DNA from 2 places in the Janthinobacterium sp. GW822-FHT07H10 genome. Region 1 is predicted to be linked to the other one. Evidence: predicted binding sites of a transcription regulator. Region 1 holds the regulator's gene; the other holds the start of a gene.
What was found. The regulator sigma-54, encoded in region 1, starts transcription at its own class of promoters, with help from an activator protein. The targets are predictions, from matches to a motif close to TGGCANGNAANCTGCTTT.
Positions count from the first base shown of each region.

Region 2: adh (aldehyde dehydrogenase) is a predicted target of sigma-54. The motif match lies at 6,777-6,794, and genes of this name have one in related genera.

Region 1 is NZ_JBXAKS010000003.1:64,543-80,123, reverse strand. It holds gene AC1RDJ_RS08110 (type II asparaginase) at 122-1,216, shown strand; gene AC1RDJ_RS08105 (MOSC domain-containing protein) at 1,495-2,346, shown strand; gene AC1RDJ_RS08100 (GGDEF domain-containing protein) at 2,381-3,577, shown strand; gene AC1RDJ_RS08095 (monovalent cation:proton antiporter family protein) at 3,578-5,557, opposite strand; gene AC1RDJ_RS08090 (KpsF/GutQ family sugar-phosphate isomerase) at 5,666-6,676, shown strand; gene AC1RDJ_RS08085 (KdsC family phosphatase) at 6,676-7,209, shown strand; gene lptC (LPS export ABC transporter periplasmic protein LptC) at 7,254-7,865, shown strand; gene lptA (lipopolysaccharide transport periplasmic protein LptA) at 7,891-8,484, shown strand; gene lptB (LPS export ABC transporter ATP-binding protein) at 8,484-9,239, shown strand; gene AC1RDJ_RS08065 (RNA polymerase factor sigma-54) at 9,244-10,722, shown strand; gene hpf (ribosome hibernation-promoting factor, HPF/YfiA family) at 10,792-11,154, shown strand; gene AC1RDJ_RS08055 (enoyl-CoA hydratase/isomerase family protein) at 11,309-12,394, shown strand; gene rapZ (RNase adapter RapZ) at 12,433-13,296, opposite strand; gene hprK (HPr(Ser) kinase/phosphatase) at 13,630-14,565, opposite strand; gene AC1RDJ_RS08040 (PTS sugar transporter subunit IIA) at 14,602-15,084, opposite strand; gene queF (NADPH-dependent 7-cyano-7-deazaguanine reductase QueF) at 15,419-15,581, opposite strand, start outside.
Region 2 is NZ_JBXAKS010000026.1:3,305-18,885, reverse strand. It holds gene AC1RDJ_RS28010 (4Fe-4S binding protein) at 1-1,426, opposite strand, end outside; gene AC1RDJ_RS28005 (porin) at 1,485-2,645, opposite strand; gene AC1RDJ_RS28000 (hypothetical protein) at 2,701-2,907, opposite strand; gene AC1RDJ_RS27995 (methanol/ethanol family PQQ-dependent dehydrogenase) at 2,934-4,679, opposite strand; gene AC1RDJ_RS27990 (DUF779 domain-containing protein) at 4,729-5,118, opposite strand; gene adh (aldehyde dehydrogenase) at 5,172-6,692, opposite strand; gene AC1RDJ_RS27980 (beta-propeller fold lactonase family protein) at 7,028-7,924, opposite strand; gene AC1RDJ_RS27975 (TonB-dependent receptor family protein) at 8,189-10,327, shown strand; gene AC1RDJ_RS27970 (substrate-binding periplasmic protein) at 10,487-11,320, opposite strand; gene pedF (cytochrome c-550 PedF) at 11,336-11,821, opposite strand; gene rtcA (RNA 3'-terminal phosphate cyclase) at 11,953-12,972, opposite strand; gene AC1RDJ_RS27955 (RtcB family protein) at 12,991-14,226, opposite strand; gene AC1RDJ_RS27950 (vWA domain-containing protein) at 14,512-15,581, opposite strand, start outside.

The sequences.
Region 1 (15,581 bases):
GCGCATGGGCGGGCGCGCACGTTTGCGCGGCTTGGATGAATTGGGGATTTGTCCGGGCAGCGATGACATATAATTTGCACACGACTTTGTTATCTTTGACATATCACCTCACAGGAGCACCATGTTTTCACGTAAATTCCATTCTTGTGCACAGCTGATGCTGGCTACCTTGCTGATGGGCTTTGTCGCCGCCTCGCCTGCGCGCGCGCAGCAAGCGGCCGTCAAATTGCCGAACGTGGTGATCCTGGCCACGGGCGGCACCATCGCCGGCAGCGGCGCCGACAGCACCACCACCGTCGGCTACACCTCGGCCACCGTGGGCGTCGAGCGCCTGATCGCCGCCGTGCCGGAACTGAAGAAAGTGGCCAACGTGAAAGGCGAGCAAGTGTTCCAGATCGCCAGCGAAAGCATGGGCAACGAACACTGGCTGACCCTGGCCAAGCGCATCAACGTGCTGCTGGCGTCGCCCGAGGTGGATGGCGTGGTCGTCACGCACGGCACCGACACCATCGAGGAAACGGCGTATTTCCTGAACCTCACCGTGAAGAGCCACAAACCGGTGGTGGTGGTGGGCGCCATGCGGCCATCGACGGCCATCTCGGCCGATGGCCCGATCAACCTGTACAACGCCGTCATGCTGGCGGGCAGCAAGGAAGCCGTGGGCAAGGGCGTGCTGGTGGCCTTGAACGACCAGATCAACGCCGCGCGCGAAGTGACAAAAACGAACACGTCCACCACCGACACCTTCAAGTCGCCGGAACTGGGCATGCTCGGCTACATCCAGGGCAGCAAGGCCTTCTTTTACCGCCAGTCGACGCGCAAGCACACCTTGGAAGCGGAATTTGACATCAGCAAGCTCGATGCCTTGCCGCAAGTGGATATCGTCTACGGCTATGCCAATATGAACCGCGTCGGCATCGACGCCTTCATCGCCGCCGGCGCCAAGGGCATCATCCATGCGGGCGTGGGCGATGGCAGCGTGGCCGCGCAAATGAAGCCGGCCCTGGTGGAAGCGCGCCAGAAGGGCGTACTGATCGTGCGTTCGAGCCGCGTCGGCCAGGGTATCGTGGCGCGCAATGGCGAAGCCAATGACGATGAACTCGATAGTGTCGTCTCCGATACGCTGAACCCGCAAAAAGCCCGCATCCTGCTGATGCTGGCCTTGACCAAGACGAATAGCACGCAAGAAATCCAGCGTATCTTCTACACGTACTGATCGCCGCTGCGCCGGGCCAGCCTTATCGGCTGAGCTTAAGCAGGGCGTAATAAATTATTGGATGTCCGACTTCCATGCCCGGCGCCCTGCGGCCTTGCCCGCTGCTGGCAGTGCTTGCACTGCCAGCAGCGGGCGCCTAGCAGAGCATCCGGTTCTGTTCGTCATAACGTCACAATAATTTCCCACGACCTACTTGGCCGATTTACGCTTGCCCGCTTTGCTGCCATACTTCGCTTCTGAACAATTTCCTGGCAGAAGCTGAGATACTGCCCTGGCCCATGGCTATCCTGTCCGACATCATTCTGTACCCCATCAAATCCTGCGCCGGCATCCACTTGCGCGAGGCGATCCTGACGCATACCGGGTTGATGAGCGAGCACGTGTTCGACCGCGAATGGATGGTGGTGGACGAACAGGGCCGCTTCCTGACCCAGCGCGAACACCCGCGCATGGCGCTGATCGTGCCGCGCATCAAGGCCACCACGCTGGAGCTGCGCGCGCCGGGCATGCTGCGCCTGGAAATCGAACTGGGTTTGCCCGATCCGCAACGCGCGCCCATGCTGGACGTGCACGTGTGGGACGATACGCTGCGCGCCTACGATTGCGACGACGTCACGGCCGCCTGGTTTTCCAATGCCATCGGCGTGCCGTGCCGCCTCGTGCGCTTCCACCCGGACGTAGTGCGCGCCACCAGCGCCAAGTGGACCGATGGCGTGGCCGCGTCGACCATGTTTGCCGATGGCTACCCCGTGCTGGTCGCCGGTGCCGCCTCGCTCGATGACGTCAATGACAAGCTGCGCGCTGCCGGCCGCGACGCGCTGCCGATGAACCGTTTCCGGCCGAACCTGGTGATCGGCGGCATCGGCCCCTTCGAAGAGGATTACGCCGACTTCCTGCAATTTGGCGCCACCGTGCTCAAACCCGTCAAGCCGTGTTCGCGCTGCCCGATTCCCTCGGTGGACCAGGCCACGGGCGTGCCGGGACCGGACCCGCTCGACGTCATGTACGGCTACCGCGCCAAGCCCGAGCTCGACGGCGCCATCTGCTTCGGCATGAATGCCATCGTCACGCAAGGCGGCGATGAGCGTATCGTGGTGGGGCAGGACATCGGTTTCGAACTGGCATTTTAAGCATGGCGCCCGCACACAAGGGTTTAAGGTTTCTATGAATCAAGCAATTTCGCCAGAGCCAGGCCAGCCGGGGAGCGATGCCAACGCGCCGGCCCAGCGCATTGCCAGCCTCGAAGCCGAGAACCAGGCCTTGCGTGCGCGCATGGCTTTCCTGCTGGAACAGGTCGAGCGCAACCACGACATCATGTGCCGCCACCAGGCGTTCGACCTGGAAATCGTCGGCGCGTCCACGTTTCCCGAATTGATCGGCACCATTTTTCGCACCTTGCCCGTGATTTCCGACCTCGACGGCGTGACCCTGAGCCTGCTCGACGAGGATGACGATATCGTGCTGGTGATGGAAAAGCTGGGCGTCGACTTCAGCGCCTTCCCGCAGTTGCTGTTCGTGCATGAAGTGGCGCAGCTGGGATTTGCGCCGCAAGCGTCCGTGGCCGAGGGCGAGGCGGCCCTGCCGCCCATGCCGCTGCTGGGGGCGTTCGACGCGGCCGTGCATGGCCCGCGCTTTCCGGAAATCAGCGTTCCCTTGCGCAGCGTGGCGCTGGTGCCCTTGCTGCGCAACAAGCGCCTGATCGGCAGCCTGAACCTGGCCAGCAGCGACGTGACGCGTTTTACGCCCGCGCTGGGCACGGATTTCATCAAGCACATGGCATCCATCATCGCCATTTGCCTGGAAAACGTGATCAGCAATGAAATGCTGAAATACATCGGCCTGACCGATTCGCTGACGGGCGTCTACAACCGGCGCTATATCGACCGCCGCCTGCTGGAGGAAATCGCCCGCGCGCGGCGCCAGAATTATTGTATTTCATGTATGTATATCGACATCGACCACTTCAAGCTGGTCAATGACACGCATGGCCACCAGGGCGGCGATGAAGTGCTGCGCGAAGTGGCCACGCGCATCCGCAAGGAATTGCGCCGCTCCGATGCGCTGGGACGCTTCGGCGGCGAGGAATTCGTCGTGCTGCTGATCGATGCCGACCTCGATAGCGCCACTTTCGTGGCCGAGCGCATCCGCGCCAGCATCGCCGACACCATGTTCGACTTGCCGGGCAGCGCGCAAACGTGGGTCAGCGTGTCGATCGGCGTGGCCAGCCTCGAGGCGGACGCGGCGCTGCTAGCCATCGAAGCCGTGGCGCAGCAACTGGTGGCGCACGCGGACCAGGCCCTGTACCAGGCCAAGGCCGGTGGACGCAACCGTGTCGTCAGCTGGCAGGCGCAGGGCGAATAATTATTTCAGTAGCAATGTTTCTGCTTTGGCTACGGCGTCGGCTGTGCCGCGCAGCACCACCACGTCGCCGATGGCCAGCTGGGTCTCGGGCGTGACTTCAAGGCGGCCGCGGCCGCGGCGGATGGCCGTCACAAAGGCGCCGCAGGCGGCCACGTCGATCGTGCTCAGGGGCAAGCCCACGCACTGGGCGCCGTCGCTGACGGTGACCGTGTGCAGGCGTTCCAGCTCGGCATCGTCGCCGGCGTCGCTGGTGCCGTGGAAATAGCCGCGCAGCGACGCATAGCGCTCTTCGCGCGCCGCCTGCACGCGGTGCACGACGCGGCGCAGCGGCACGCCCATCATGATCAGGGCGTGCGAGGCCAGCATCAGGCTGCCTTCCATCAATTCCGGCACCACTTCGGCCGCGCCCGCCTTTTTCAGCCGGTCGAGGTCGCTGTCATCGTGGCTGCGCACGATGACGGGCAAGGTGGGCGCCAGCTCATTGAGCAAATGCAATAATTTGAGCGCCGACGGTGTGTTGGCATACGTGATCACGACGGCGCTGGCGCGGTAGATGCCGGCCGCCACCAGGCTTTCGCGCCGGCCCGCGTCGCCATACGATACGTGGGCGCCCGCCAGCTGCGCCTCCTGCACCCGCTCCGGGTCCAGGTCCAGCGCGTGGTATTCGATCTTTTCTTCCGCCAGCAGGGTGGCCAGGCTTTGCCCGCTGCGCCCGAAGCCGGCGATCAGCACGTGTTTTTGCGACGCCATGGTGCGCGTGGCGATCCTGGTCAGCGCCAGCGACTGCATCATCCAGTCGTTGGCCGCCAGTTTCATGACGATGGCGTCCGACTTGGCGATGAGGAAGGGCGCCACCAGCATCGACAGCACCATCGACGCCAGCACCACCTGCACGACGAAGGGGTCCATCAGCTTGATGCCGCCGGCCAGGTTCAGCAGGACGAAGCCGAATTCGCCCGCCTGCGCCAGCGCCAGGCCCGTGCGCAGCGAAACGCCCGTCGACGAGCCGAACAGCCGGGCCAGGCCCGCGATCAGGGCAAACTTCAGCAGCACGGGGCCGCACAGCAAGAGCAGCACCAGCCACCAGTTGTCGAGCACGACGCGGATATTGAGCAGCATGCCGACAGTGATGAAGAACAAGCCCAGCAGCACGTCGCGGAATGGCTTGATATCCTCTTCCACCTGATGCTTGAATTCCGTCTCGGAAATGAGCATGCCGGCCACGAAGGCGCCCAGGGCCAGCGACAGCCCGGCCCGTTCCGTAATCCAGGCCGCACCGAGGGTGATCAGGAGCAGGTTGAGCATGAACAGCTCTTGCGAGCGGCGCTTGGCGACGATGGTCAGCCAGCCGCGCACCATCTTCTGGCCGATGAACAGCAGCAAGATCAGCACGACCAGCGCCTTGCCGCCGGCCCAGGCCAGGGTTTCGGCCAGGTTGTCCGAATCGCGCGTCAGGGCGGGAATGAGGATCAGCAAAGGCACGACGGCCAGGTCCTGGAACAGCAGGATGCCGATGATCTTGCGGCCGTGTTCGCTTTCCAGTTCCAGCCGTTCCGTGAGCATTTTCGAGACGATGGCCGTCGACGACATGGCCAGCGCGCCGCCCAGGGCGAATGCGGCTTGCCAGCTCAGGTGGATGTAGGCGGACAGGTAGCGGGCGACGAACCAGCCGAAGACGACGGTGGCGACGATGGTGGTGACCACTTGCGCCATGCCGAGGCCGAAGACGATGCGCCGCATGGCGAGAAACTTGGGTAGCGAAAATTCCAGTCCGATGGAAAACATCAGGAAGACGACGCCGAACTCGGCCAGCGTATGGCTCGCTTCGTTTTCCGCCGCCAGGCCCAGCGCATGGGGGCCGATGACGATGCCGACCGCCAGGTAGCCCAGCATGGGCGGCAAATGCAACATTCTGAAAGCGACCACGCCCAGTACGGCGCTGCCGAGTAACATCAGGGTCAGTTCAAGCGAGGAAAACATGGGTTGCCCGGGAAGCTCAGTGGAAATCGTTGTTTGTTGTGACTGGCAAGTTTTTTGCTTTCCTAATTCGTTTATACTTTGGGCATGAGTGTAACCCATGAAAAAACAATGCTGAAAGCTTTTGATCGAATTGACATGCAGGCGACCACCGAGCGCGCCGTGGCGCTGGCGCGCACCACCCTGCAGATCGAGTCCGACGCCATCGTTGCGCTGCATGCGCGCCTGGCCACGGACGACAGTGTGGGCCGCGCCGTGGCAATGTTGCTAGAATGCAAGGGGCGTGTCGTCGTCTCGGGCATCGGCAAGTCGGGCCATATCGCGCGCAAGATTGCCGCCACCCTCGCTTCCACCGGCACGCCGGCCATGTTCGTGCATCCGGCCGAAGCGGCCCATGGCGACCTGGGCATGGTTACCTCGGACGATGCGTTTATTGCCATATCGTATTCGGGCGAATCGTCCGAACTGATGGCCATCATGCCGGTCGTCAAGCGCATGGGCGGCGTGCTGATCGCCATGACGGGCAAGCCGAATTCGAGCCTGGCCCAGCTGGCCGATGTGCATCTGGATATTTCTGTTGAGAAAGAAGCCTGTCCGCTGAACCTGGCGCCGACGGCCAGCACCACCGTCACCCTGGCCCTGGGCGATGCGCTGGCTGTGGCGCTGCTGGATTTGCGCGGCTTCAAGGAAGAAGATTTCGCCCGCTCGCACCCGGGCGGCGCCCTGGGCCGCCGCCTGCTGACGCACGTGCATGACGTCATGCGCAGCGGCGAGCAGGTGCCGAAAGTCGCCGTGCAAGCATCGTTGCTGCAGGCGCTAGAGGAAATGACGAAGAAGGGCATGGGCATGACGGCTGTCGTCGACGCGGACAACCGCCCCGTGGGCGTGTTTACCGACGGCGACTTGCGCCGCATGTTCGAGCGCGTGCAGGATTTCACGAAAGTGGCGATCCGCGACGTCATGCATGCGCAGCCGCGCAGCATCGCGCCCGAGCGCCTGGCCGTCGATGCCGTGGCCGTGATGGAGCAGTACCGCATCAACCAGATGCTGGTGGTCGACGCCGATGGCAAACTGGTCGGCGCACTGCATATTCATGACCTGACACAAGCGAAGGTGATCTGATGGAGAGCGTGGCGGACAACCTGGCGCGCGCGGCCAAGGTCAAACTGATGATCTTTGACGTCGATGGCGTGCTCACCGACGGCAGCCTGCATTTCGGCCCGGACGGCGAAATGATGAAGACGTTTAATGTGTATGATGGCCTGGGCATCAAGCTGCTGCAGGAATCGGGCGTGCAGACGGCCATCATCAGCGCGCGCCGCTCGGCCATCACGGCGCGCCGCGCGCAAGATTTGGGTATTACCCATGTGCATCAGGGCGGCCACGACAAGCTGACGCCGTTTCGCGAATTGCTGGCGCTGACGGGCTTGACGGAAGAACAATGCGGCTATATCGGCGACGACGTCATCGATGCACCCATCCTCAAGCGCGTCGGTTTTGCCGTCAGCGTGCCGGGCGGACGCCCGGAAGTGCAGGGCCTGGCGCACCACGTGACGCAGGCCGGCGGCGGCCGTGGCGCCGTGCGCGAGATTTGCGAATTCCTGCTGCGTGCACAGGACAACTATGCGCGCGTCATGGCGCCGTTCCTGGAGTGAGGCGCGAGCCTTGCCGCCAGTAACATTTGAAAGAGTGAAGCAATATGCGTAAGCCAGGAGGCGCCCATCGCTGGCGCATGATTTTTACCGTGCTGGGAGCGGTCGTGTTCGCGCTGGGCAGCTTTTGGCTGCTCGAAGTGATGAACAAGAATGGCCAGGACATCACGGCCAGCAAGCACCTGGACGAACCCGACTATTTCATCACCAATTTCAGCCTGGTGCGCATGGATTTGACTGGCAAGCCCAGCTATATCGTATCCGGCACCAAGCTCACGCATTACCCGGCCGATGATTCATCCGATATCGACCAGCCTTTCGTGCGCAAGCTGACGCCCGGCATGCCGCCGATGAACATGAACGCGGAGCTGGCGCATATCGACGAGGGCAATACCCGATTGCAGCTGCACCGCAAGGTCGTGATCGACCGCGTGGCCAGTCCCAAGGCGCAGAACCTGACGCTCAAGACGGAAGCACTGACGGTGTTCCCCGATGAAGAGCGCATGGAAACGGACGTGCCGGTCGACATGCTGATGGGGGTCTCCCACGTGACCGGCGTGGGCATGAAAGCCAATAACGCCACCGGTGTGGTGGAAGTGCAGCAGGCGCTGCGCATCGTCCTCCCGCCGAAACCGCGCCCGGCCGCGGCGGCACACTGACAGAATGAAACAAGGAAACCATAATATGAAGAACATCTTGCTGTTGACTCTATTGTCGACCGTCTGCTCGCTGGGCGTGATGGGTGCGGCGCATGCCGAGAAGGCCGATTCCGAGAAGGAAGCCGTCATCACGGCCCAGCGCGGCCAGATGGATGACATCAAGCAAGTCCGTACTCTGACGGGCGACGTGGTGCTGGTGAAGGGCACCTTGACCATGAAGGCGGGGCGGGCCCTGATCACGGAAGACCCGCAAGGCTACCAGTTCATCACCTTCTGGGCCGATCCGGGCAAGCTGGCCACCTTCCGCCAGAAGCGCGATGGCGCGGGCGACCTGTGGGTCGAAGGCGAAGCGGAGCGCGTGGAATACGATAACAAGACGGAAGTGGTGAAACTGTTTTCCAAGGCCAAGCTGACGCGCCTGGAAGGCACGAAAATCACCGATGTGGCCAATGGCGCCTTCATTTCATATGACAGCCGCAACGAAGTGTTCAAGATGGAAAACAGTGACAGCGGCACCAGCGCCCCGGGCGCCGGTAGCGTGCGCATGGTGATCCAGCCGAAGACCAAGGCACCCGCGGCGGAGAAAGCGCCGGCGGCGCCCGCGCCAGGAAAGAAATAATGGAAAATACACGTTGCGGCAGTACCCTGATCGTCCGCGGGCTGCAAAAGACCTATGGCAAGCGGCAAGTCGTGCATGATGTTTCGCTGCAAGTCGAATGCGGTGAAGTGGTGGGTCTGCTGGGGCCGAACGGCGCCGGCAAGACCACCTCGTTCTACATGATCGTCGGCCTGGTGCCGTCGGATGGCGGTACCATCGATATCAGCGGCGTGGATATTTCCAGGCTGCCGATCCACCGCCGCGCGCAGATGGGCCTGTCCTATCTGCCGCAGGAAGCGTCCGTTTTCCGCAAGCTGACGGTGGAAGACAATATCCGCGCCGTGCTGGAAATCCAGACCGTCGAAGGCCGTCCGTTGACGAAGGCCGAGATCGAGGAGCGCCTGGATAAATTGCTGGCCGACTTGCAGATTGAAAAGCTGCGCGAGAACCAGGCCCTGTCGCTGTCGGGCGGCGAGCGCCGCCGCGTGGAAATCGCCCGTGCGCTGGCCACGGACCCGCGTTTCGTGCTGCTCGACGAACCGTTCGCCGGCGTCGATCCGATCGCCGTGATCGAAATCCAGCGCATCGTGCGTTTCTTGAAGGAGCGCAATATCGGTGTGCTGATCACCGACCATAATGTACGCGAGACGCTGGGTATCTGCGACCGTGCCTACATCATCAACCAGGGCTCGGTGCTGGCGTCGGGACGCCCCGACGACATCATCGCGAACGAGTCGGTACGCCGGGTCTATCTGGGCGAACACTTCCGCATGTGAGCCAATGAAACAATCATTGCAGCTGCGCACCTCGCAGCACTTGGCACTGACGCCGCAGTTGCAGCAATCGATACGCCTGTTGCAATTGTCTACCCTGGAATTGCACCAGGAGCTAGAGCAGCTGTTGACGGACAATCCCCTGCTCGAGCGTCTCGACGATCCGCTCGACCGCTCGTTGCGCCTGCTGTCCGATGGCGCCTTGAGTTCGACGGCCGCGCCGGCCGAGGCACCGCCTCAGCCACCGAGCCAGGAGGCGCCCGCCGCGCCGGCCGAAGCGGATGGGTTTGACGGCGAGGCGGGCGAGAGTCCGGCCGCCATGGATGGCGGCGACAGCGACTGGAGCGAAGCGAGCCGTGGCAAGGCGCCCGACGACGAAGATGCCCGTCCGCAACTCGAAGCCCATCACTGCACCTTGCGCGAACACCTGATGGAGCAGATGCGCGTGACGGTGCTAGAATTGCGCGACCGCGCGCTGGTCGAGCTGATCATCGACGCCCTCGACGACAATGGCTACCTGGAAGAGTCGCTCGACGACATCCTGGCGCGCCTGCCGGCGGAGCTGGACATCGACGCCGACGAGCTGCGCACGGCACTGGCGCTGCTGCAAAGCTTCGATCCGCCAGGCGTGGGGGCGCGCAACGCCTCCGAATGCCTGGCGCTGCAAATCAAGCGTTTGCCGCATATCGCCCTGGTGACGCGCCGCATGGCCATCGTCATCGTGGAAAAGCACCTGGCCTGGTTTGCCCAGCGCGATTTCAACAAGCTGAAAAAAGCCCTCGATTGCGACGACGAAGACTTGCGCGAGGCGCAGACCGTGATTCGCCTGTGCAATCCGCACCCGGGCGCCGTGTTCGCCTCCGACGTTTCCGACTACGTGGTGCCGGACGTGGTTGTCAAGCGCGCGCGCAATGGCTGGCAGGTGACGCTGAACAATGACGTCATGCCGCGCCTGCGCGTCAATGCCATGTATGCCAACCTGCTCAAGCAGGGCAAGGGCGAAGGCGCCATGGGTGCACAGTTGCAGGAAGCCAAGTGGCTGATCAAGAATATGCGCCAGCGCTTCGACACGATCCTGCGCGTGGCGCAGGCGATAGTAGAAAGACAAAAGAACTTTTTCTCGCATGGGGCCGTTGCCATGCGCCCCCTTGTGCTCCGTGAAATAGCTGATACACTGGGTTTACACGAGAGTACTATCTCGCGGGTAACAACTCAAAAGTACATGCTGACCCCGCACGGCATGTTCGAGTTGAAATATTTCTTTGGTAGCCACGTCGCCACCGAAGCGGGGGGCGAAGCGTCATCGACGGCGATACGGGCATTGATCGTGCAACTGACAGGAGCAGAAGACCCTAAAAATCCTTTATCCGACAGTAAGATTGCGGACATGCTGGGAGAACAAGGCATGGTGATTGCGCGACGTACTGTTGCCAAATACCGGGAAGCGTTGAAAATTCCGCCAGTGAGTCTGCGTAAGTGCTTGTAGTTTTTTCGGTTCCTCTGCGGGCCGGATACGATGGATACCGCACGAACCCGATCATCTTTAGGAGTGTGTATGAATCTCACCATCAGCGGACATCATCTCGAAGTGACACCAGCCATTCGTGAATACGTACAAACGAAGCTGGAGCGCGTGAAACGTCATTTCGATCACGTTATCGATATCGCCGTGATTCTGACCGTGGACAACCTCAAAGAGAAAGAAAAGCGTCAAAAGGCCGAAGTCAACCTGCGTCTGAGTGGCAAGACCGTCTATGTGGAAAGCCTGGCGCAAGACCTGTATGCCGCGATCGATACCCTGATCGACAAGCTGGACCGGCAAGTGATGAAATACAAAAGCAAAGTGCAAGGGCACGGTAAAGAGGCGATCAAGCATCTGCCAGACAACTCAGAGGATGAAGCCGTCGTCGCCGTCTAAGGCCACCCGCTTCTCGCAGTTGTGATCAACTAAGGGCGCACATCTTGCGCCCTTTTTTGCGCCCGTCACCCTTGCGCACGGATCGCCTGGCCGAACGCAAGGTTGCTCCTGCAGGCGCTAGAATGTTGGCACTTTCACTTCTTGCCTGCCTGCCATGAGCGACTTCGTCCACACCTCCATCCGCAACCGCACCGCGCACATCGTGCTCGACCGCCCGAAAGCCTTGAATTCCCTGTCGCTGGAGATGGTGCGCACCATGAGTGCCGCCTTGCTGGCCTGGCGCGACGATCCGCAGGTGGACGCCGTGGTGATACGCTCGAGCAGCGAAAAAGCCCTGTGCGCCGGCGGCGACATCCGCTTCTTTTACGATGCGGGCCGGGCCACGCCGCAGGGTGGCAGTGCATTGCTGGAAGATTTCTTTACAGAAGAATATGCTTTAAATCATTTAATCCATTTCTATCCGAAACCGTATATCGCCGTGATGGATGGCGTGGTGATGGGCGGCGGCATGGGCGTGGCGCAGGCCGGCCCCGGCAACCGCTTGCGCATCGTGACGGGCCGCACGCGCATGGCCATGCCAGAAGTCAATATTGGCCTGTTCCCCGATGTGGGCGGCAGCTATTTTCTGTCGCGCCTGCCTGGCCAGCTGGGTCTGTACCTGGGCTTGACGGGCCTGACCATCGGCGCGGCCGATGCGCTGTATACAGGCCTGGCCGATGTGTATCTGCCGGAGACGGCCATGGAGGCGCTGACGGCCCTGTTCGAGTCGACGCCCGGTGAAGGCTTGCCGGTGGCCATCAAGGCCCTGGCGGCGCCATTCCAGGCGCAGGCTGGCGTCTCTGTGCTGGCGGCCGCGCGCACGGCGCTGGACCGCCATTTCAGTGCCGCTTCCGTGGCGGCCATCATGGCATCGCTGGCGCAGGATGACAGTGCGTTCGCGGCCAAGGCGCTGGCGGCAATGCGTTTGCGCTCGCCGCTGATGATGTCGGTCACCCTGGAATTACTGCAGCGCGGCGCACACCTGGGCGTGGCCGATTGCCTGCGCATGGAGCGCACGCTGGTGCGCCACAATTTTGCGCATGGCGAGGTGCTCGAAGGCGTGCGCGCGCTGGTGGTCGACAAGGACAATGCGCCGCGCTGGCAGCCGGCCAGCCTGGACGAGGTCGATGCGGCCATGGTGGCGCGCTTCTTTGCACCGGTCTGGCCGGCGCAAGTGCATCCGCTTTGCCATCTGAATTAACAGGGCCACATACAAGCGACGCGCGGTCGCCTGGCGTTCTAGCTACGTTCGCGGTGGCGCAGGACGACGCGTTCATTCGGGCTGAAATACTGCGCCAGCCGTTCCGCCATGTACACGGAGCGGTGCTGGCCGCCCGTGCAGCCGAGCGCCACGGTCAGGTAGCTGCGGTTGTCGGATTTGAATGATGGCAGCCATTTCTCGATGAAGGTGCGTATGTCGGCCAGCAGCTCGAGTGCGCTCGGTTGCGCATCGAGGAAGGCGATCACGGGCGCGTCGCGGCCGTCGAGCGGGCGCAAGGCCAGGTCGTAATAGGGATTCGGCAGGGCCCGCACGTCGAAGACGAAATCGGCATCGAGCGGCACGCCCAGCTTGAAGGCGAACGATTCGAAGAACAGGGTCAGCGGCGCCCGTTCGGAGGCGACGATATCCTTGATCCAGGCGCGCAGCTTGTTGGCGCTCAGTTCCGAGGTGTCGATCACATGGCCCAGCTGTTCGATGGCCGACAGGCGTTCGCGCTCTTCCGAGATGCATTCGATCAGGGTGCGGCGGCTGGCCGGGTTCTGGTTCGGACGCAGTTCATGCGACAGCGGATGGCTGCGCCGCGTTTCCGAGAAGCGCGCCACCAGCGAGTGCGTGGTGGCTGTCAGGAACATGACCTTCACGTCATGCCCCTGGTCGCGCAGCAGCGCTACATTGTGCGGCAGGCTGGTCAGCGACTCGGCGCTGCGCGCATCGACGGCCACGGCCAGTTGCGGCGCGCCTTCATCGAGCAGGGTTTGCACCAGGCTGGGTAGCAGCGCCGGCGGCAGGTTGTCGACACAATAGTAGCCGGTATCTTCCAGCACATTGAGTGCCACGGATTTGCCGGAGCCGGATATTCCGGTAATAAGGACAATATGCATACGCCGATCATACAATAAAGATCGGCCCTCTGCCTCGAAGGCAATTATCTTTACAAATTATTGCATTTGGGGTCTTAGTATTGGTTACATTTAATTATTGTCGACGGGTCTGCCTCCAGCAGTCATCGCCACTCATGGCGCGTTGCTGGTGCAGCAGGGAACTGACGCAGCATGGCTGCGTGCCTGCGTCACGGTTCGCCCTTGCCAGGGCGAACTCCTTGGCAACATTAATCGCCACTCATGGCGAGTCGTTGGTGCAGCAGGGAACTGACGCAGCATGGCTGCGTGCCTGCGTCACGGTTCGCCCTTGCAAGGGCGGACTCCTTGGCAACATTAATCGCCACTCATGGCGAGTCGTTGCCGCTCCATGAACTCCTGCAAGGTGTCGATGCCGCGCAGTTGCAAGATGGTATTGCGCACGGCCGCTTCCAGCAGCACGGCGATGTTGCGGCCGGCGGCGACGGGGATGACGACCTTGCGCACGGGCAAGCCCAGCACGTCTTCCGTGGGAAACAGGAATGGCAGGCGCTCGACTTCCTCTTCCAGCGCGTTGCGGCGCACAAGGTGCACGATCAGTTTCAGGCGCATCTTGCGGCGCACGGCCGTTTCGCCAAAGATGGCCTTGATGTCGAGCAAACCCAGGCCCCGCACTTCCAGCAGGTTTTGCAGCAGGGGCGGGCAGCGGCCTTCGATCATGTTCGGCGCGATGCGCGAGAACTCGACGGCGTCGTCGGCCACCAGGCCATGGCTGCGCGAGATCAGTTCCAGGCCCAGTTCGCTCTTGCCCAGGCCCGAGTCGCCCGTGATCAGCACGCCGACGCCCAGCACGTCCATGAACACGCCATGCATGATGATGCGCTGCGCCAACTTCTTCGACAGGTAGACGCGCAGGAAGTCGATCACCTGCGCGGCCGGCAGCGGGGTCGAGAACAGGGGAATGTTTTGCTCGTCGCAGATGGCGAGGATGTCGGGTGGCGTTTCCAGCCCTTGCGCGATGATCAGCGCGGGCGGACCGCCGGCGATCAGCTCGCCAATCACGTGGGTGCGCGTATTGACCTTCAGGCGCTGGTAGTAATTGATTTCCTGGTGGCCGAAGACCTGGATGCGGCCCGGATGGATCAGGTTCAAGTGGCCCACCTGGTCGGCGGCTGACGAGACGTCGCCCGAGATCAGGCGTTCGCCGCCGGGGAAGCCGGCGAACCAGCCCAGTTGCAGACTTTCACGATTGTCGTCGTACAGGCGTTGTATCGTCAGCGGCGTTTGCAACATGGCAGTCTTCTTCAGGAGTGGAGGAATACCTGAAGTTTAACCCGCCGCTTGAAGACTAGGTTGCCAATTGACGATGCGCGAATGCACGGATTTCGGTTCCGGATCCGTGGCCAGGGCCGTGCGGAAGGCGTCGTCGGAAAACATTTCGGCGATTTCCGACAGGATTTCCAGATGTTGCTGGGTGACATGATCGGGAATCAGCAGGAAAAACAGCAGATTGACGGGCTTGCCATCGGGCGACTCGAACGGAATCGGCTCGGCCAGGCGCACGAAGGCGCCCAGTGGCGCTTTCAGCGTCTTCATGCCCTTGATGCGGCCATGCGGCACGGCCACGCCATGACCGAGGCCAGTCGAACCCAGGCGTTCACGGGCAAACAGATTGTCCGAGACGGTAGAGCGGGCGATGCCGTAATTGTTTTCGAAGATCAGGCCGGCTTGCTCGAAAGCGCGCTTTTTGCTGGACACTTCCAGATCCAACAGGACATTTTCGAGAGATAGTATTTTGCTAAGATTAGTCATGACACTCAATGAAATGGTGCAATGCGCAGAGGGCTTGCGAGCCGAATTATAGGCCTGTTTCCGCGGCCTGTAACGCCAATTCTCAACAGTATACGCCCGCTGCGGGCGCAGTGGGCGCTACGGCCCATGTCACCCTCATTTTAGCAAAAAAATAACATCGGGGTGTATCGGCTATTTCCTGATTAAAAACACGGGGCGCGCCGGTTTTTCCGTCGCTGAATGCCGATTTTCCGACTTTTCAGCGCTTTTATGATGCCTCAGAGTATGACCGCAACGTTGTTTTAAAACACAGCGTGTATTCCCTGCGGCATTGTTTGTGCACGGACGCGTGAGGCTACTGGCGCGCGTTGCGCAGGTTGCCCGGCACGGTGCCCGTGCTGTAGTTGCTGCGCCACGGATTAATGTCGAGTCCGCCACGACGCGTATAGCGCGCGTACACGGACAGTTTCTGTGGCTTGCACTGGCGCAAGATGTCGACAAAGATGCGCTCCACGCAT
Region 2 (15,581 bases), on a different contig from region 1:
CCAGGCTGCGTCCCGCCATCGCCGCCTGGATGACACCCGTGAGATTGACGATCGATAACTGCCCCTGCGCGTAGTACCCGATGAAACCGATGGTAAATAGCAGGAACAGGCGGCGGAACCACACGAACTGCCGTCCATCGCGCACCAGGCGTTTCTGCCTGGCCAGCGCGCCGGCCAGCAGCACCAGCCCGGCCAGCAGCAAGATCAGTTCCATCCTGCGCTCCTTCCACGTGCCGCGCCACGTGGCATCGTCGCCTTGCGGTGCCGTATAAAACGCGGCCGGCAATCGGTAGCTGAAATCGACGTTGCGCGCGATGCGTTCGGGATACACGATGCCCTTGCTGCGCGTGATGGGCAAGGTAAACGCCAGCGGGCTGGCCGCATCGAGTCCCGCCTGGCTGATGATACGCAACACGGCGACATTCTCCGTCGGCAACAGCGATGCATCCGCCAACTGTAATTCCAGGTCCAGGTCGCGCATGTCGATCGGCAAACCATCCTGTTTCAGCAACAGCCGCTCCGGCACGGTGCCGCGCACGAAATCGTCGCCCAGCACGCTGTAGCGGCCACGCGACATGACGAGGATGGCGTGATCGCCGTCGTCGAGCCGGTTGCGCAGCTTGTTCCAGCTGCGCTCCGTCAACAGACTACGCCCCACGGTGGGGACGGAAACATACGCCAGGTACAGGTCGATGAACACGCCATCCGGGTCGCGCGCAGCCTCGGCATCGAGTCCCGCGCCGGCACTGCCTGCAAACAGGGTTTCCACGTCCTTGTTGCTCAGGCGCACATGCTGGATCAAACCCTGGCCTAGCATCTGCGCGACATCAAGCTTCTGCTGCACCTCCAGGCGGATACGGGCGATCTGGTCCGGATCGCGGCCTTGCGCGAAGCCGAGTTTTTTGCGCGACACTTTCAAGGCCGACGCCAGCACGCTCTGGTTGATGATGCGCACGGAGGCCGTGGCCTTCGACACGCCATCGATATCGGCGTGGGTGGCGTCTGGCGCGCGCTTGCTCTTCGCACCGATGGCGATATTCTGCTTCAGCGACAAACCCTGGTATTGCTTGACGAACTGAAACAGCGGCGCTTCACCTAGGCCATCGAGAAACACGGGTTCATGCTGCGACAGGACGGCAACATCGAGAAATCCGCCTTGTGGATTGATAGCGATCAACAAATTGACGGGAACACCGGAAAAGCCGGGAATGGGCGCCAGGTCCACCGACTCAAAGACATAGCCGACCAGCTCCGTGGCCGTGGCGTTTTGCTTGAACAGGGGCCAGACGGGCAAGTCTATTTCCTTGTCGCCCACCACGAGCGGCGCGGGAAAGCGCCGCACCAGCTCGGCCTTGGCGAGCACGCCCGCCCACGCCTGTCCCAGGATAAACAGGAATAGCCAGCATCCGATAAACAACCGCATCATCCGCATGTACCGTGCTCCGCGCGGCGCCCTGTCGCAAGGCGCCGCATTCATTGATTGCTTAGAAGAAAATGATGCCGCCCAGGGACACGCCATTCATCTTCGCTTCACCACCGGCAAAGCCTTTCGAGCGCGTCTGGCCCAGTTCGCCCACCAGGGTGATGGCGCTATTGAGCGCGTAATACGCACCCAGGGTCAGGTTGGCATTCGACTTCAAGCCGCCCGTACCGGCCGTATCGTCATCGTTCTTGCTGATGCCGTAGGACAAGCCCAGCTTCAGCTTGTCCGTCGTCTTGTACGTGCCTTGCAGCAGCCAGTTCTTCGACTTGGTATCGCCCTGGTCTGCATCGGAAAGAATGCCCAACCCTTTTCCTCCCTGGAAATTGAGCAGCACGCCTGCCGGCCCCATCTGGTAAGAGCCGCCCACTTCCACCCCGCGCATGGTCAGGTCATCGACACCCGTCGTTTTCGAGGTGAATTTTTGCGACTTCACGCCCAGCCAGGCTTTCAAGCCGACCTGCGCATACGTCAGCTGCGCCTGCACTTGCGGACTCGACTTCGAGGAATACGTCGGGCCTGCCACGATGGGCGTATCGGAGACGGGGCTGACCAAGGCCACGTCGACACCGAAGCCACCGGACTTCGGCGAGCTGTACATGATCTGGCCATAGTTGCCCAGATAGGTGTAGCCTGCGCCGATATGGCCCAGGGTCACCCGGCCCCGCTGCGTGGCCTGCACGGGGGCGCCCGAACCCAGCAAAGTCATGTCGGACAGAATGGCATTTGCGCCGAACATGCCGTAGTCGCGGCCCAGCTTGAAGGTACCCATGTGCTCGTTGCCGAACGTAAAGAATGCCTGGCGCACATCGACGACGCTGTTCTGGCTGATGGCGCTGTCCGTGGCGGTCGAGTTATAGATGCCGATCAAGGCTTTCACATCGTACTCGCCCAGGCGCGACGAGGCGGACGTGATCAAGCCATTCGGCAGCAAGCCGTTGCCGATCGTCGTGCGGTCCTTCTCGCCGCCGCAACCGAGCGCCCGGCCGCCCAGCGCCAGCCCGCCCACCGCGTCGCCCGAGCACGACACTTGCGTGTAGTAGGCGTTGACGATGCCGCCCACCGACACGGTCCAGTCGCCGGCCTTGATATCGACGGCTTGCGCCTGTCCCATCGTTGCGATAGTCATGGCCCCCAGGCTCCCCAGCTTGATGAATGCGTTCATGTTTTCTCCCCTTTTCTTCTGTGTTTTTAGTGTGCACACCAGTGATTGATGTAGCTCAATCTTTGGCAATAAGCGTGCCCAGCAATACACAAGGCGGAGAAAGGGGAAATCCGTTTTCAATGTGTGCAACGGCGGACCAGTCGCTGCTGACGGTGTTCAATTTTTGACCGCCGCCAGCGCTTGCCGCTGGCAAGTAAACAAAAAACTGACGGCCTGGACCGTCAGCAAAAAGAAAACACCCGGCGGACAGGGAGACACCCATCCGAGTGGCCCGGGCGCTTCACCCCATTACTTCGATGCCAGCTTGAAGACCCATACGGAGCCGCCCTGCTCGAGGAAGTTGACCTTCTTCGCCACTTCGCCACCCCACAGCGGCACGGCGCCGCCCCAGCCGGAAACGACGGCAACATATTGCGTGTCGCCATCCTGCCAGGTGACGGGCGGCGCCACGACGCCGGAACCGGTCTGGAACTTCCACAGCTCCTTGCCCGTCTTCGCATCGACGGCTTTCAGGAAGCCTTCCGGCGTGCCATAGAACACCAGGTTGCCGGCCGTGCTCATCACGCCACCCCACAACGGCGCATTGTTCTTGATTTCCCACACGATCTTGCCCGTCTTCGGATCGACGGCGCGCATGGCGCCGATGTAGTCGTCAAACAGGGGCTTGATGGTAAAACCGGCGCCGAGGAAAGCGCCGCCTTTCTTGTAGCTGATCGGCTCGTTCCAGATATCCATGCCCCATTCATTCGCCGGCACATAGAACAGCTTGGTTTGCGGCGAGTACGCCATCGGCATCTGGTTTTTGGCACCGAGGAAAGCCGGCGCCGCAAACACGGTCGTGCCCTTCTTGCCCTCCTCTCCCTTGGTCGGGTCGCCAGGACGGCCGGCGGCGATGAAGTTCGGCCGCCCCGTTTTCAGGTCGATGCTGCTGGCCCAGGTGATTTTCTTGACAAACGGAAACGCGTTCTGCAGTTTGCCCGTGCTGGCGTCGATCACATAGAAAAAGCCGTTGCGGTCGGCCTTGCCACCGTAGCGCTTGCCATCCATGTCGAAGGTGACGAACTCGTTGGCGCCATCAAAATCCCAGGCATCGTTGGGCGTGTTCTGATACGCCCACTTGATCTGGCCCGTCTTGACGTCGAGCGCCACGGTGGAGGACGAATACAGATTGTCGCCGGGGCGCAAATGGCTGTTCCATGGCGCCGGATTGCCTGTGCCGAAGTACGCCAGCTTGGTTTGCGGATCGTAGGTGCCGCCCATCCATGTCGAGGCGCCGCCCGTTTTCCACAGCTCGCCCGGCCACGTCTTGTTCGCCGTGCCGGAAATACCATTGTCGCTGGCCTTGCCATCCTTGTCGTAGCGGTGGCCCATATGGCCTTCCACCGTGGGACGGCTCCACACCAGGTCGCCCGTCATGGGGTTGCGCGCTTCGACCCGGCCCACGATGCCGAACTCGCCACCCGACACGCCCGTCAGCAGCAAGCCTTCGGCGATCAGGGGCGCGGCCGTCATCGAGTAACCGGCCGCATAATCGTCGACCTTTTCCTTCCAGACGATCTTGCCCGTGTTCTGGTCCAGCGCCACCAGGTAGGCGTCGAGCGTGCCGAAGATCACCAGGTTGCCGAACAGGGCCGCGCCGCGGTTGACCACGTCGCAGCAGGGCATGATGCCGTCCGGCAAGCGGTGTTCGTACTTCCACAGCTTGGCGCCGGTTTTCAAGTCGATGGCAAAGATGCGCGAATACGAAGCCGTGACGAACATCTTGCCGTTGTGAATCAATGGCTGCGATTCCTGGCCACGCTGCTTTTCACCACCAAACGAGAACGACCAGGCCGGCACCAGCTTGGCCACGGTCTTGTCATTGATTTGCGTCAACGGTGAATAGCGCTGCCCCTGCGTACCCATGCCAAACGACAAGATACTCGCTGGATTCTTCGCCGTGCTGTCGAGCATGGCACTGGTGACATTGCCGACGTCGGCCGCCTGGACCAACGACGCCAGGGATGCCAAACCCACACTGACGACTACCCCCATGATTTTTTTCTGCACAATCATCTCCCTCTGTTATTAGTATGTGTATGTTTCAAGTGCTGCCGTGTTCACGCGGCTGGGCATGCAGCAAGGCGCACTCTTCATCGGTAAACAGGCGCGAACGCGTCAGGAAACGCTTGCCCGTACCGTTGTCGAGTGAAAACATGCCGCCATTGCCATCGACCACGTCGATAATCAACTGGGTATGCTCCCAGTATGCAAATTGCTCGAGTCCCATGTAGAACGGCGTGCCATTCAGATTGCCGAGATAGATATCGGTGTCGCTGATATCGAACTCGCCCAGCGCGTAGCACATGGGCGTGCTGCCGTCGCAGCAGCCGCCCGACTGAAAAAACATCAACGGGCCGTAACGCTCGCGCAACCTGTCCATCATCTCCAGCGCCGCATCGGTGGCGACCACCCTGGCAATTGCTGCACTCATGGCATCCTTTCTGCGCGCCGCCCCTGGCTAAGGGCGCGGCGCCTGTTGCCGGTTTAGAAGAAGCCCAGCGCTTTCGGGCTATAGCTCACCAGCAAGTTCTTCGTTTGCTGGTAGTGGTCGAGCATCATCTTGTGGTTTTCGCGGCCGATACCCGATTGCTTGTAGCCACCGAACGCGGCATGGGCCGGGTACAGGTGATAGCAATTCGTCCATACGCGGCCCGCCTGGATGGCGCGGCCCACGCGGAAGGCGCGCGAACCGTCACGCGTCCACAGGCCGGCACCGAGGCCGTACAGGGTGTCGTTGGCGATCGCCAAGGCTTCAGCCTCATCCTTGAAGGTCGTGACGGACACGACGGGACCAAAAATCTCTTCCTGGAAGATGCGCATCTTGTTGTTGCCCTTGAATACGGTTGGACGCACGTAATAGCCGCCCTCGAGATCGCCCGCCTGCGTGTTGCGCTCGCCGCCGGCCAGCACCTCGGCGCCTTCCTGGCGGCCAATGTCAAGGTAGGACAGGATTTTTTCCAGCTGTTCCTGCGACGCCTGGGCGCCGATCATGGTGGCCGTATCGAGCGGATTGCCCTGCTTGATGGCGGCCACGCGCTTCAGGGCCCGTTCGATGAATTTCTCGTAGATCGATTCCTGGATCAGCACGCGCGATGGGCAGGTGCACACTTCGCCTTGATTCAGCGCAAACATCGTGAAGCCTTCCAGGCACTTGTCGAAATAGTCATCATCGGCATCCATCACGTCTTCAAAGAAGATGTTCGGCGACTTGCCGCCCAATTCCAGGGTGACGGGAATCAGGTTTTGCGCCGCATAACCCATGATCAGACGGCCCGTACCCGTTTCGCCCGTAAACGCGATCTTGGCGATGCGCTTGCTCGACGCCAGCGGCTTGCCCGCTTCCAGGCCGAAACCATTGATGATGTTCAATACGCCAGGCGGCAGCAGGTCGCCGATCAGCTCGATCAAGACCATGATGGAAGCCGGCGTCTGCTCGGCCGGTTTCAGCACCACGCAATTGCCGGCGGCCAGGGCCGGCGCCAGTTTCCACACGGCCATCAGGATCGGGAAATTCCAGGGGATGATCTGGCCCACGACGCCCAGCGGCTCGTGGTAGTGGTAGGCATAGGTTTCCGCATCGATTTGCGCGACGGAACCTTCCTGGGCGCGGATGCAGCCGGCGAAGTAGCGGAAATGGTCGATGGCCAGCGGAATATCGGCATTCATCGTTTCGCGGATGGGCTTGCCGTTGTCGATGGTTTCCGCCGTGGCGATCAGGCTGAGGTTTTGCTCGATGCGGTCGGCGATCCGGTTAAGGATATTGGCGCGCTCGGCAGGCGACGTCTTGCCCCAGGCTTCCTTGGCGGCATGGGCGGCGTCCAGCGCCAGCTCGACGTCTTCCGTCGTGGAGCGGGCAATTTCGCAAAACGGCAAGCCCGTGATCGGCGTAATGTTGGGAAAGTATTCACCTTTGACGGGGGCCACGAACTTGCCGCCAATGTAGTTATCGTAACGTTGCTTGAAAGGGTTGGCGACGCCCAGTTTGCTGATGTCTGCGAGATTCATGTCGTCCTCTATCGGTTTGTAGAATTGGAATATTGCTGCTTAAGTCAAACGTCCTGGTACAGATGGGGTGAGTACACGCAGTCCTCCGCAAATGCCGTGCCAGCTCGCCGCCCCACTACAAACTTAGCGGGTTTTACTGCTGTTACAAGGGAGCGGCGTCAATATCGGCGCATTGATTCCCGTCAGGTGCGGGTAGCCTGGCCACGGCGCGGCGTTTGCGTTTTTGAACAAGGCGCCGATACCCTGCTCCAATCCGCACCAGCCTGGCCATTTGCTGGCTCGAGCCCGCGTCCGCTGCACAATGGAACAGGTGTGCCAGACTGGAACAGCTGTCCCTAGCGAATCACCACGCCCCACGGTAATTCGCCCACGGCAATATCGGCCACCTTGCGCGCGCTGGTCGTGTCGATGACAGACACGCTGTTCGAGCGGCCATTGGCCACGTACAGCTTGGCGCCGTCGGGCGTGATGGCCATATTCCACGGACGCTTGCCGACGGGGATAGTCGCCGTCACCTTGTTGCTCCTCGTATCGATGACCATTACCGTGCCGTCGATACCGTTCGACACATACAGCTGCTTGCCGCCGGGATGGACGACGATGCCATTCGCATTCTTGCCAGCGGGAATAGTGGCGATGGCCTTGCGCTGCATCATGTCGATTACGTACACGGCATTGACCAGCTCGCACGCCACGTAGGCGCGGGTGGAATCGGGGCTGAAGCCGATGCCGCGCGGGCGCAGGCCCACGGCAATGGAAGCCACCTGGCGGCGTTGCGCCACATCAATGACGTCGACTTGCTCGGCCTCTTCCGCACCGACCAGCAGCCAGCGCCCGTCCGGGCTGAAGACGGCGTGTTCCGGGTTACGTCCTTGCACCTTGATATCCGCGAGCAAGTCGCCCGTATGGCCATCGATCAGCGCCACGCTATTGTTTTCCTCGACGGCCACGGCGACATGGCTGCCGTCGAGGGATGCGCTGACGCCTTCGGGCGACTTGCCCAGCGCCACACTGCGCATGAGCGTGCCAGCCGCGTTATCGATCAACAACAAGGCGCTGCTGGCCGCGTCCGTGACAAACAATTGCCGCCCGCCGGGATCAGCGGCGATGCCGCGTGGGCGCTTGCCCGCCGCAATCTGGCGTACCACCTGGTCGGTAGCCGTGTCGATCACGCTCAGGGTGCCCGATTTTTCATTGGGAACATAGGCAAAAGGAGCGGCCTGGACCGCCATGCTGGCCAACACAGGCAGCAGCCAGCAAACCCGGCGCAAGCGTAAGAAGAAGTTGGGCATAATCACCTTTTCAATGAAAAAACACAGGAAAAGCGCGCGGGAGCGGCGCAAGTGACAATTGCTGTATGCAAACGCCGTGCCACTGGCAGGCGTATAATTTCAGCCCACCAATGGAGACATGGCAGGCATATTGCTTGATAAAACTATGCAGACCTGTACCGCGCACGCGGTCAAGCAGGCTTTTATACACATTGGAGAATCCGCATGCAGCATCGTTTCCGCCTGAACACCATCGCCAGCCTGTTTGTCGCCGGCAGCGCCACCTTCGCCCCCCACGCTTTCGCCACCGAGGCGGCAGACCTGGCTGGCGGGCAACTGATGGACACGGTGGTCATCAGCGGCAGCCGCATCGCCCATCCCAGCCAGGAAGTACCAGCCTCCATCGACGTGGTCGACAGCGCCCGCATCCAGGATGGACAAATCCGCGTCAACGCCTCGGAAGCGCTGGCTGCCGTGCCGGGCCTGGTCGTGCAGAATCGCCAAAACTACGCACAAGACTTGCAGATCTCGTCGCGCGGCTTCGGCGCCCGCTCGGCCTTCGGCGTGCGTGGCGTCAAGCTGATCAGCGATGGCATTCCTGCCAGCATGCCCGACGGCCAGGGCCAGGCCGCCACCTTCAACCTCGATACGGCCGAGCGCATCGAAGTGCTGCGCGGACCGTTTTCTGCCATCTACGGCAATCACTCGGGCGGCGTGATCCAGCTGTTTTCCAAGGATGGGCAAAAGCCCCCATCCGTCGAACTGAATGTGACGGGCGGCAGCGATGGCACCAGCAAGGTCGATGTCTCGACGCAAGGCCAGGCGGGCGCCATCGGCTACGTGCTCGACGGCTCGCGCTTCCGCACGGATGGCTTCCGCGACCACAGCGCCGCCACGCGCGAACAGGCGTTCGGCAAGATCACCGTCAAGCCCACCGCGGACAGCAAGCTGACCATCGTCGCCAATAGCCTGCATCAAGGCAACACGCAAGACCCGCTGGGCGCCACCTGGACCACGTTTGCCCGCGACCCGCGCGCCGGCGAAATCGACGCGAGCGACACGCAAAACCCGAAACGCACCCTGGCCGAGCGCTACAACACGCGCAAGAGCATCGACCACCAACAGATCGGCGCCACCTACGAACAGTCGTTCGGCGACGACCGTCTGCATGTGATGGTGTATGGCGGCAACCGCGACGTGATCCAATACCAGGCATTTACCAAGGGTTTTCAGGCGCCAGCGAGCCACTCAGGCGGCGTGGTCGACTTCCAGCGCCAGTTCTACGGCATCGACACCAACTGGCTGCATGTGAACCAGCTGGCCGGTGGCAAACTGAGCACCACCATCGGCATCGACTATGGCCGCTCCAGCGATGACCGCACCGGCTATGAAAATTTCATCGGCAATACGTTTGGCGTGAAGGGCAAGCTGCGCCGCGACGAGCAGGATGTCGTCTCCAGCCTCGATCCGTATATCCAGACGGAATGGCAAAGCGGTCCATGGCTGCTCAGCGCAGGTTTGCGCTATAGCAAAATGAAAGTTTCGGTCAACGACCATTTCCTCAGCAATGGCAACGATAGCGGCAGCCTGGACTTCAGCCATACGACGCCAGTGCTGGGCCTGCTCTACAAGCTGACGCCGAACGTCAACGTGTACGCCAGCGCCGCGCGCGGCTTCGAGGCTCCCACCCTGAACGAACTGTTTTACTCGGGCACGGGCGCCGGTTTCAATTTCAATTTGAAACCAGCCACCAGCACCAACCTGGAAGCGGGCGTCAAGGCCAGGGTCGCCAACAATACGCATGTGAACGCGGCCTTGTTCCAGATCAAGACCAACGACGAACTGGTAGTGGACAGTTCCAGCGGCGGGCGCACCAGCTACCGCAATGGCGGCAAAACCTTACGCCAAGGTATGGAAGTGTCGCTCGATTCCAGCCTGCCGTATGGCTTCACGACGAAGGTGGCGCTGACCAGCCTGCATGCCGTGTATGACCAGGCCTTCGGCGCCGTTAGCGAAGGCAGCCGCTTGCCAGGCGTTCCCAGCGCCAATCTGTTCGCGGAACTGGCCTGGAAAGATACGCTCGACCGCTTCGGCGCGGCACTGGAAAGCGTCGCCAGCAACCAGGTGTATGCGGAAGACAGCAACAGCGAAAAACCGGCGCCCGGCTACACGGTGTTCAATGCGCGGTTCAATGCCAAGCAAAGCATGGGCAACTGGCGCTTCAAGGAATTTGCCCGCCTGAACAATCTGTTTGACAAGACTTACGTGGGTTCCGTCATCGTCGGCGATAGCAACAAGCGCTACTATGAAGCGGCGCCGGGGCGCAATTGGTTGCTGGGTGTCAGCGCCCAATACACTTTTTAAGTACGCCTGAAAAAAGTCCATAACCGCTGCATTGCCTGGTCGCACTATTCGTACTGCCTGTGGCAATGCGCCTTGCCCTGAACAGTGTTCAGGCGTTCTGATGATAAAAAAGCCCGCGCATCGTCCGATGCGCGGGCTTTTCAACTGGAGCGCGAGACTTCAGGGCCGCGCTTCCTTCACCCCATGTTTCTCGAAAATGGCTTTCAATTCGCCGCTGGCAGCCATCTCGTTCATGGCCGCCAGCAGCAGCTTGCCCACGTCCAGTTGCTGCCGGCTGACGGCCAGGCCCACGGCCCAGCCGGCACGCGGCAAGCGGGCGAACGCCACTTCGTTCACGGCGAAGGCCGGATCGCTTTTCAGCACGGACTCGATTTCCGAGCGATTCGCCAGCACGGCATCGAGCTGCCCCGCCTGCAATTGCTGCAAGGCTTCGGCGGCCGTGTCGAAGATGCGCACGTCGTCGCGGTACTTGCCATCGTCTTCGCCCAGCATCAGCATGGCCGCGATCGATACCTTTTCCACGCCGATGCGCTTGCCGGCCAGCGAGGCGACGCCATCGAACTGCGGCACGGCTTGCGTGCGGCGTGCCAGGCGCACGGTTTCCACGTAATACGGCGCAAAGATCTCGACCTTGTCGTTGTCGGCCATCAGTTTTTTATCGACCGGCACGTGCAGCATCACGTCGGCTGGACCGTAACCGAGGTAATGCCCCTTCCACACCATATTGCGCAAATCGTCATTCAGGTTTTCGCCGGCGGGAAATGGCAGCAGACTCAGCTTGAGTCCCAGCTTTTTCGCCAGCGCTTCGGCAATGTCGATATCGATGCCCGCGCCCTTGTCGGAAAACGGGGCGAATTCGCTATACACGGCCACCTTCAGGCTGCCCGACTGTTGCACTTTCTGCCAGTCGGCGCGTACCGGCGCGGCCGCGCACAGGGCCAGGCAAGCGAGCGCAATCATCGCGCGCGCGCGCCGGAGTTGGAATGAACGCATGGGATTCCTTCGTGATCAGTTCGACTCGCGGCGGGTTTCCAGGTAGGTCTTGATGGCCCACATGGCTTCCTGATTGAACACGCCTTCAAACGGCGGCATGTACACGGCGCCGTTGCGCACTTTGCCGTGGCGTATGGTCGCCAGGTAATAATTATCCGTTTCCTTGTAGCACGCTTGTTTCTTTGTCTCATTCTTGATGCTGAAACAATCGCGGTCCAGCTGGCGCAAGTCCGGCGCGATGCCGCCCGAGATGGCTTCGATGCCGTGGCAGCGCGCGCAATTCTGGTTGTAGGCCGAGGTGCCCACAGTCAAGGCCAGCTTGTTGCCCCGGTACGGATTCTGCTCCAGCCACTTGTCGCCCACCTTGGGCAAGCCCGTGGTGTCGACGCCTTGCGGCGTGACATTGCCATGCGCATAGGCATCGGGCAAGGTCAGCAGGGAAGTGAGGGCGACAGCGCCGGCGGCCGCCATGCCGAGCAGGGTAGGAATGGAATAGGTCATGCTGGTCTCCTTGGTTTTTTTGGTCAATAAACAGGAAGAGCAAATGCCATGCCATGCGCGCACGCCCCGCGGCAGGCGAACCATGTCTCAATTTGGAACAGCTGCAACACGCGCCTGTGTCACCGCGCGCGTCAGGCGGCGGCAACCGTACAGATGCTGGCCCGCTCCTGTTGCTCGAAAGTGATACGCACAGGCAAGAACCTGGCGATCACCTCGGCATTCGTCAATGCATGCTGCGACACCTTGCTGCAGCTAAACGTGCCGCCGCCGGCCAGCGCCATCGGCAGCAAGAGCTGGTCGGCCAGGTGTTCGCCCACGGCCGCGTCCGACTTGCAATAGGCGCGCACTTCGTTCAACAGGCGCTTGGCCACCGATTCCGCCAGCAACGATTTTTCGCCGAAGGAAGCAAATACTTCCGTCACGTGTTCATGCTCGAGCGTCAGCAACAGGACATTGCCCGGCCCCTGCTCCGCCGGCAAGCCGACGATGCGCAGCTGCTTGCCGCTCCAGCCCATGCCGCTGGCGACACGCTCGAGCTCGCGCTGCGCCACATTCACGTGCACGCCCGCCACCACGCTTTCCGCAAATCCGGCCTGCCGTTCGCCGCGCTGCAGCAATGCAATGGGCTTCAAACGGGCGCAAGGCTGCACGGTGGCAATCACCTCGCCGCCGCCGGCCGGATAAAAACCATAGCGTCCCAGCGCGATATCGATGTCGGCGCCCATCTGCGCCATGGCCCGGCTATACGCGCGCTGCAGGAAATGCACGGGCGGCGCCATGGGATTATGCGTGCCGCCCCTGATGCGCACAGTCGAGGGCGCATCCGCATGCAGCAGCGCCGGCAGCAAGGTTTGCAGTACCAGGGTGCAACTACCGGCGCTGCCGATGGCGAAACGGTAATCGCCGCCACGCAGGGTGCCCGGCACGAACTCCAGGCTGGATGCGCCCAGCGCAACCGGTGTCATGCGCGCGCCGCAAATGGCGGCTGCAGCCTGTACCGCCACCAGATGCTGGCGCAGCAAACCGGGCTTGGCCCGGCCCGCGCGGATATTGATCAACCGAAATGGCTGGCCCGTGATCATGGACAGGCTCAGCGCCGAGCGCAAAATCTGCCCGCCGCCTTCGCCTTGTGCTCCATCTATTTCTATCATCTCTGCTTTCTTTATTGTTTAACCTTTGACGCAGACGACCTGCTTCAGGATATGCACGACATCGACCAGCTCGCGCTGCGCCAGCATCACCGCATCGATATCCTTGTAGGCCATCGGGATCTCGTCGATCACATTCTCATCCTTGCGGCATTCGACGCCTTGCGTGGCGCGGATCTGGTCGTCGAGGTTGAAGCGCCGCTTCGCTTCCGTGCGGCTCATCGTGCGTCCCGCACCGTGGCTGCAGCTATGGAAACTCTCCGCGTTGCCTTTGCCGCGCACGATAAAGCTCTTCGCGCCCATGGACCCGGGAATGATCCCCAGTTCCCCCGCGCGGGCCGATACGGCGCCCTTGCGCGTGACCAGCACATCCTTGCCGAAGTGGTGCTCCTTCTGCACATAGTTATGGTGGCAATTGACGGCCTCCACATGCGTCTGGAACGGTTTATGGATGACCGTGCGCACGGCCGCGATCAGGTTCTGCATCATCACTTCACGGTTATTGCGCGCGAAACGCTGGGCCCAGCCCACCGCCTCCACATAATCGTCGTAATGCTGCGTTCCCTCTGCCAGGTAGGCCAGGTCCTGGTCCGGCAGGTTGATGAAATGGGTGCGCATATCTTGCTTGGCCAGTTCGATGAAATGGGTGCCGATGGCATTGCCCACGCCACGCGAACCCGAATGCAGCATGAACCACACGGCTCCCTGCTCGTCGAGGCACACTTCGACGAAGTGGTTACCGCTGCCCAGGGTACCCAGGTGGCGGTAGTTATTCGTATTTTTCAGCTTTGGCGTTTTCAGGCAGATGGCATCGAATTCGTCTTTCAGCTGCAGCCAGGCGGCATCGACCACCGATGGCGGGTTCTGCCACGAACCTTCGTCGCGACCACGGTGGCCGCGCGTCTTCGGCGACATCCCGTGCGGAATGGCGCGCTCGATGGCGCTGCGCAGCGGCCCAAGATTATCGGGCAAGTCATTCGCCGTCAGCGTAGTCTTCGCCGCCATCATGCCGCAACCGATATCCACGCCGACGGCCGCCGGAATCACGGCGCCGAGGGTGGGAATCACGCTGCCGATGGTCGATCCTTTACCCAGGTGGACGTCCGGCATGACGGCGATGTGCTTGTAAATGAATGGCAAGGTCGCCGTATTGCGCAATTGTTTTTTAGCCGCTTCTTCGACAGGCACGCCACGCGTCCACATTTTGACGGGACGGCTGCCTTCGGTATGCAGGACTTCGTATTCTTCATTCTTCATCAGTGTTCTCTTTTTCTATTTTATATGGGGGTGATGACAAGGGTTGGTGAAATTTTCAGCCGACGTATCGGCCCTGGATGTAATTCCACCGGCATTCATCAGTACAACAACCCGACCAGGGATGACAGGATTTTCTGGCGGCGCACTGCGCGCGCCAGGCCGGTCTGACTCGGCTATCGATGTAATCCTGCCGGCATTCGGGGTACGACGGCGCATGACAAGGTTGAACAGGACGTCTTTAATGTAGTCTTGTCCGCATTCCTGCGCTTTACTTCACGCGCTACTTCAACAACCTGCAGCGATATCGATGGCGGCGATTTCTCCCACCCAGTGCGCTGGATCCAGCTGGCCGGCGGCAAAGGCGGCGATGATCTTGAAGACGTCGTCGGAAAAACCGCCGATATTCAGAATATCTTCACGCTCCATCGCCTGCGTCGTGGCATGCGGCGCAATATCGATGCACACCAGCCTGGCCTGCGGATTGCGCTGCTTGAAGATATTCCACTGTCCCAGCGTCGCCGTGGCGCCGCTGCGTTTGGCGTCGATCCAGGATTCGTTATCGGACACATAAATCACCAGGTCGGCCTGCTCCTGCTTGCTGTTCATGCGCAGCAGCGGCGCGCTGCAACTGGTGCCGCCACCACCGATGGCCGCCAGCCTGGCCGCATTCTCCATCACGCTATCGTGCGCATCAAGCCGGCACGTCACCACGCTGTGCTCGAACGGCAGCACCATGGCATCCGGATTCTTGCGCAGCATGGCTGCCGCCACCAGCGCCGCCACGTCGATGCAGCGCACGTTCGAGGTGGCGCTACCGCGAAAACCGCTGACGGGCGACGACATCGAGCCGGAAACATCGGGGCACACCACCACCTTGCCGGCGATCCGCGGCACGTTCAGCAGCGACGTTTCCAGCGCCTGCTCCAGCGCATCGCGGATGACCGCCGGCACGTTCTCGCCGGCCGCCATGTACGCGGACATCAACTGGTACGGAAACACCCGCGCTTGTGCAATCGATGCCGGATCGCGCAGCCTGGCCGCGATCAGCTCCGGCATGCCTTCAATTGCGTACACGCCATGGCGCGCAAAGGTGTTCAAGTTCATGCGCACCATCTGCCAGCTGCCCTGGCGGGCAATCTGCGCCCAGTCCTGCGCCCCCAAGGGCAGCGCCGTCAGCATCTGGAACGGCACGTCCGGTATCGTTTGTGCCGGATCAAGCTTGTATGTCTCGAATGCTGCTAATACCGGCGGCAAATCTGCGGCGATGTATTCCCTGCCGATCAGCCAGGCAAAGAATGCCGCGCGCCAGGCGTCCTTCGGTTTCGGATGCACCATTTTCACGACGTCGGCCAGCG